DNA from 2 places in the Pseudomonas sp. TE4620 genome. Region 2 is predicted to be linked to the other one. Evidence: predicted binding sites of a transcription regulator. Region 2 holds the regulator's gene; the other holds the start of a gene.
The links. The regulator sigma-54, encoded in region 2, starts transcription at its own class of promoters, with help from an activator protein. The targets are predictions, from matches to a motif close to ANTGGCATNNANNTTGCTNT.
Positions count from the first base shown of each region.

Region 1: flgB (flagellar basal body rod protein FlgB) is a predicted target of sigma-54. The motif match lies at 1,195-1,214, and genes of this name have one in related genera.

Region 1 is NZ_JBWBQO010000001.1:928,010-931,409, forward strand. Features, by position in the region: gene ACZ9A3_RS04455 (chemotaxis protein CheV) at 1-152, shown strand, start outside; gene cheR (protein-glutamate O-methyltransferase CheR) at 205-1,032, shown strand; gene flgB (flagellar basal body rod protein FlgB) at 1,253-1,660, shown strand; gene flgC (flagellar basal body rod protein FlgC) at 1,664-2,107, shown strand; gene flgD (flagellar hook assembly protein FlgD) at 2,123-2,866, shown strand; gene flgE (flagellar hook protein FlgE) at 2,897-3,400, shown strand, end outside.
Region 2 is NZ_JBWBQO010000001.1:341,844-345,243, reverse strand. Features, by position in the region: gene lptB (LPS export ABC transporter ATP-binding protein) at 1-676, shown strand, start outside; gene ACZ9A3_RS01650 (RNA polymerase factor sigma-54) at 856-2,349, shown strand; gene hpf (ribosome hibernation-promoting factor, HPF/YfiA family) at 2,431-2,739, shown strand; gene ptsN (PTS IIA-like nitrogen regulatory protein PtsN) at 2,752-3,216, shown strand; gene rapZ (RNase adapter RapZ) at 3,219-3,400, shown strand, end outside.

The sequences.
Region 1 (3,400 bases), 590 kb from region 2:
TGCAAAAGTTGCACATCATCCTGCATACTTCGCTTTCCGGGGTGTTCAACCAGGCGATGGTCAAGAAGGTCGGTGCTGATGACTTCCTGGCCAAATTCCGCCCGGACGACCTCGCCCAGCGCGTTGTTGATCGGATCAAGGCCACGCACTAACGGCCGGGGGCCTTTGCCCCTGGCGGTACATACGATTTAAGAGGCGGCATCATTGTCTACGGGTAATTTGGATTTCGAACAGTTCCGGGTCTTCCTGGAAAAAGCCTGTGGCATCCTGCTGGGCGAAAATAAGCAATACCTGGTCTCCAGCCGTCTCAACAAGCTGATGGAACAGCAGGGCATCAAGTCCCTGGGCGAACTGGTGCAGCGTATCCAGAGCCAGCCGCGCAGCGGTTTGCGCGAGCAGGTGGTCGATGCCATGACCACCAACGAAACCCTCTGGTTTCGCGACACCTATCCGTTCGAAGTGCTGAAGAACAAGGTTTTGCCCGAGCAGATCAAGGCCAACCCTGGCCAGCGCCTGCGCATCTGGTCGGCTGCCTGTTCGTCGGGTCAGGAGCCGTACTCGATCTCCATGGCCATCGACGAGTTCGAGCGCAGCAACATCGGCCAGTTGAAGATGGGTGCGCAGATCGTCGCCACCGACCTCTCCGGCTCGATGCTGACCAATTGCAAGACCGGCGAGTACGACAGCCTGGCGATTGCCCGCGGCCTGTCCCAGGAGCGCCTGCAGCGCTACTTTGATGTCAAGGGGCCGGGGCGCTGGGCGGTCAAGGCGCCGATCCGCAGCCGTGTCGAGTTCCGCTCGTTCAACCTGCTGGACAGTTATGCGAGCCTGGGCAAGTTCGACATCGTGTTCTGTCGCAACGTGCTGATCTACTTCTCGGCCCAGGTCAAGAAGGACATCCTGCTGCGCATTCACGGCACGCTCAAGCCGGGAGGCTACCTGTTCCTGGGTGCTTCTGAAGCGCTCAACGGTTTGCCGGATCACTACCAGATGGTCCAGTGCAGCCCGGGGATCATCTACCAGGCCAAGTAGGCTTTAGCGGCAAGCTTCAAGCGGCAAGAAAGAGAGCCGCTCGCGCGCCGCCTGGCTTTTTCTTGCCGCTTGAAGCTTGCCGCTTGCCGCTCTTTTGCCACTTTTCTGGCATTGCCGCTGGCGGCAAACTCCTCAAAGCCCCGTATTTACGGGGTTTTGTTTTTTGGCATGGCTCTTGCTCTGACACAGTCAACGAAAAACCTTCGAAGGTTTCCACGACATGAGCATCAGCTTCGACAAAGCGCTCGGCATCCACGAAAAGGCATTGGGCTTTCGCGCCCAGCGTGCCGAGGTGCTGGCCAACAACATCGCCAACGCCGACACGCCAAACTACAAGGCGCGCGACATGGACTTCGCTTCGGTGCTGGCGGCGCAGGCCGAGCAGACCAGCAAGGGCCATTTCGCACTGGATCGTACCAACGCCCGGCACATCGAGGCCGAAGGCCTGAGCATGGGCGACGAGACCTTGCAGTACCGCACGCCGATGCAGCCGTCGATCGACCAGAACACCGTCGATGCCCAGCTCGAGCAATCGAGCTATGCGGAAAACGCCGTGGGTTTCCAGGCCAGCTTCACGCTGCTCAACAGTAAATTCAAAGGGCTGGTATCGGCCCTGCGCGGAGAGTAAGTCATGTCCCTCGCCAGTGTCTTCAACATTGCCGGTAGCGGCATGAGCGCCCAGACCACGCGTCTGAATACCGTCGCTTCGAACATCGCCAACGCCGAGACCGTCTCGTCGAGCATCGACCAGACCTACCGCGCCCGTCACCCGGTATTCGCCACCACCTTCCAGCAGGCCCAGGCCGGCGTCAGCCAGTCGCTGTTTCAGGACCAGGACGCTGCCGGCCAGGGTGTGCAGGTGCTCGGCGTGGTCGAGGACCAGAGCAACCTTGAGGCGCGCTACGAGCCGAACCATCCGGCGGCGAACAAGGACGGCTACGTCTACTACCCGAACGTCAACGTGGTGGAAGAGATGGCTGACATGATCTCCGCCAGCCGCTCGTTCCAGACCAACGCCGAGCTGATGAACACGGCCAAATCCATGATGCAGAAGGTCCTGACCCTGGGTCAGTGATAAAGGACTAAGCCAATGGCAAGTGTTAATGACCCAACAGCCGGCGTAAGCCTGAACGACGTCATCAAGGCGTCGGGCAAGAAAAACAGCGAAACCAGCGCCAACAGCGCCGCCGGTATCGCCTCGGCCACCAACAGCAAGACCGGCGCCAACAAGCAGGCACTGGGCAAGGACGCGTTCCTGCAGTTGCTGGTGACCCAGATGCAGCACCAGAACCCGCTCGATCCGCAGGATAACAGCGAATTCGTGGCCCAGCTGGCGCAGTTCAGCAGCCTGGAAGGCATCACCTCGCTGAACGAGTCGGTGACCGCGATTTCCGGCAACTACAAGTCCTCGCAGGCACTGCAGGCCTCGTCGCTGGTCGGTCGCTCGGTGATCGCCCAGACCGACAAGGCCGTGGTCGACACCACCAAGAGCTTCAACGGTTCGGTGGTGGTCCCGCAGGCGCTCAGCAATGCCACCGTCACCATTACCGACAAGGATGGCAAGCTGGTCAAGACCATCGACATGGGGGCGCAGAAGGCTGGCAATGCCGCTTTCGTCTGGGACGGTACCAACGACAAGGGCGAGAAAGTCGACCCGGGTACCTACACCTTTGCCGCCAAGACCACCGTCGAAGGCAAGCAGCTGGACATGTACACCATGCTGCCGGCCACCGTCAGCAGCGTCACCATCAGTCAGACTGGCGGCGAGATGATGCTCAATCTCGCCGGCCTGGGCAGTATCGCCCTGTCCAAAGTCCAAACCATCGGTATATAGAGCCGGCTAACGCGGCACAAGGAGTGAAAGATGTCATTCAATATCGGCCTTAGCGGTCTCTATGCAGCCAACAAGCAACTGGACGTGACCGGCAACAACATCGCCAACGTCGCCACCACCGGTTTCAAATCGTCGCGCGCAGAATTCGCCGACGTCTACTCGGCCAACAAGCTCGGCGTCGGTACCAACAACATCGGTAACGGTGTGCGCCTGGCCGCGGTATCGCAGCAGTTCACCAACGGCGATATCACCAACACCGGCAACGTGCTGGACATGGGTATCCAGGGTCAGGGCTTCTTCGTGCTGAGCGACAACGGTGCGCTCAGCTACACCCGTGCCGGTGCCTTCCAGACCAACAAGGACAACTATGTCGTCACTGCTGACGGCCTGCGCCTGCGCGGCTACGGCGTTGATGAAAACGGCAAGATCATCAATGGCGTGCTGACCGACCTTAAGATCGATACCTCGGCGCTGGCGCCAAAGAGCACCACCGCGATCGATCAGGGCCTGAACCTGAACTCGTCGGACAAGGTC
Region 2 (3,400 bases):
AGTGGTCCGCGACGTCAGCCTGTCGATCGACAGTGGCCAGATCGTCGGCCTGCTCGGCCCTAACGGCGCCGGCAAGACCACCTGCTTCTACATGATCGTCGGCCTGGTCCAGGCCGACCAGGGCCGCGTCCTGATCGACGACCTCGATGTCAGCCACCAGCCCATGCACGGCCGCGCCCGCGCCGGTATCGGCTACCTGCCGCAGGAAGCCTCGATCTTCCGCAAGCTGTCGGTGGCCGACAACATCATGGCGATCCTCGAAACCCGCAAGGACCTGGACCGCGATGGCCGGCGCAAAGAGCTGGAAAGCCTGCTGCAGGAGTTCCACATCAGCCACATCCGCGACAACCTCGGCATGAGCCTCTCCGGTGGTGAACGCCGCCGCGTCGAGATTGCCCGCGCCCTGGCCACCGCGCCCAAGTTCATCCTGCTCGACGAACCCTTTGCCGGTGTCGACCCTATTTCGGTCGGCGACATCAAGCAGATCATCCACCACCTGAAGGCCAAGGGTATTGGCGTTCTGATCACCGACCACAACGTCCGTGAAACCCTGGATATCTGCGAAACCGCTTACATCGTCAACGATGGCCAACTGATCGCCGAAGGCGATGCAGAGACCATCCTGGCCAACGACCTGGTCAAAGAGGTTTACCTCGGCCATGAGTTCCGCCTGTAGGCTCAAGGTGTAAGGCGCTGCCGGAGCGCTCGTAAACAAGCCAGATAATGGCTTAATTGTTACGGCGCTCTAGGCAAACGCTGCAATTTCAGGCATATAATTTGCTTAAAGTTGGCGCTTCGGTGCCCTTGTAGTGGATGGCGCATGTGCGCCGGCAAATAAGGTGTTAAGCCCCTGCCATGAAACCATCGCTCGTCCTAAGAATGGGCCAGCAACTGACGATGACCCCGCAGTTGCAACAGGCCATACGTCTGCTCCAGCTTTCTACCCTGGACCTCCAGCAGGAAATCCAGGAAGCGCTGGAATCAAACCCGATGCTCGAGCGCCAGGAAGAAGGCGACGACTTCGACAACAGCGACCCGATGGCCGACAACGCCGAGAGCAAACCCGTCGCCGACGTTCAGGAAACCAGCTTCCAGGAGACCGCCCCAACGGTGGACAACCTCGAAGAGGGCGAGTGGAACGAGCGCATCCCCAACGAGTTGCCGGTCGACACCGCCTGGGAAGACATCTACCAGACCAGCGCCAGCAGCCTGCCCAGCAACGACGATGACGAGTGGGACTTCACCACCCGCACTTCGGCTGGCGAAAGCTTGCAGAGCCACCTGCTCTGGCAGCTCAACCTGGCACCGATGTCCGACACCGACCGGCTGATCGCCGTGACCCTGATCGACTGCATCAACAACCAGGGTTATCTCGACGAAACCCTGGAAGAAGTCTGCGAATCCTTCGACCCCGAGCTCGACATCGAGCTGGATGAAGTCGAAGCCGTGCTGCACCGTATCCAGCAATTCGAACCCGCCGGCATCGGCGCGCGCAACCTCAGCGAGTGCCTGTTGCTGCAACTGCGCCAGCTGCCGCCGCGTACCCCGTGGATGGCCGAAGCCCAGCGTCTGGTCAGCGACTACATCGACCTGCTCGGCGGCCGCGACTACAGCCAGCTGATGCGCCGCATGAAGCTCAAGGAAGACGAGCTGCGCCAGGTCATCGAACTGGTACAGAGCCTCAACCCGCGCCCGGGCTCGCAAATCGAGTCCAGCGAAGCCGAGTACGTGGTGCCCGACGTGATCGTGCGCAAGGACAACGAGCGCTGGCTGGTCGAACTCAACCAGGAAGCAGTCCCGCGCCTGCGGGTCAACCCGCAGTACGCCGGTTTCGTCCGTCGCGCCGACACCAGCGCCGACAACACCTTCATGCGCAACCAGTTGCAGGAGGCGCGCTGGTTCATCAAGAGCCTGCAAAGCCGCAACGAAACCCTGATGAAGGTCGCCACCCAGATCGTCGAGCACCAGCGCGGCTTCCTCGATCACGGTGACGAGGCGATGAAGCCGCTGGTGCTGCACGACATCGCCGAAGCGGTGGGCATGCACGAGTCGACCATTTCCCGGGTGACCACGCAGAAATACATGCACACGCCGCGCGGAATTTACGAGCTGAAGTACTTTTTCTCCAGCCACGTCAGCACCTCCGAAGGCGGCGAATGCTCGTCCACAGCGATCCGCGCAATCATCAAGAAACTAGTTGCAGCGGAAAATCAGAAAAAGCCATTGAGTGACAGCAAGATCGCTGGTTTACTGGAGGCACAAGGCATCCAGGTAGCACGTCGCACCGTCGCCAAGTACCGCGAGTCCCTCGGCATCGCACCGTCGAGCGAGCGCAAGCGATTGATGTAACGGCTCCTGAGGTGTGCCACCGCAGTTCAGTGGCAGGCGCAATACCTGCCTCTTATGCACCGGCAACAAAGGAGAAGCTGTATGCAAGTCAATATCAGTGGACAGCATGTAGAAGTTACTCAGCCCCTGCGTGAGTACGTCGAGCAGAAATTGAAACGACTGGAGGGGCATTTCGACAAGATTACCAATGTGACGGTAATCATGAAGGTCGAGAAGCTGCAGCAGAAGATTGAAGCGACGCTGTTCATTCCCGGCGGCGAAGTGGTTGCAAATGCCGAACACCAAGACATGTATGCAGCGATCGACGCCTTGACCGACAAGCTCGACCGCCAACTGAAAAAACACAAGGAAAAACAGCAAAGCCTGCTGCAAGGTGCAGCGGCCCGCTGATCCCCCTCATCCATGATCCGACTTGAAACCATCCTGACCCCCGGCCGTTCCCTTGTGAACGTGCCGGGCGGCAGTAAAAAGCGTGCGCTCGAACAGATCGCCAATCTGATCGGCAGAGAAGTGCCCGAGCTGGACACCCAGATCGTGTACGAAGCCTTGATCGCCCGGGAGAAACTGGGCTCCACCGGCTTCGGCAACGGCATTGCCATTCCCCACTGCCGCCTCAAGGGCTGTGAGTCGCCGGTCAGCGCGCTGCTGCACCTTGACGCCCCTATCGATTTCGACGCCATCGATGGCGCCCCGGTCGACCTGCTGTTCGTACTGCTGGTCCCGGAAGCGGCTACCGATGCGCACCTGGAGCTGCTGCGCCAGATCGCCAGCATGCTCGATAGCAAGGACGTACGCGAAAAGCTGCGTGCGGCCACCAGTAACGAAGCCTTGTACCAGGTCGTACTGGACGTACAGAACGGGCATTGAACATGCGCTTGATCATCGTTAGCGGCCGGTCTGGCTCCGGCAAGAGTACCGCCCTCGATGTACTTGAGGACAACGGCTACTACTGCATCGACAACCTGCCTGCTGGCTTGCTGCCGCAACTGGCCGAAAGCGCCCTGATCAACACGGAATTGATGCAGCCCAAGGTGGCCGTTTCGATTGACGC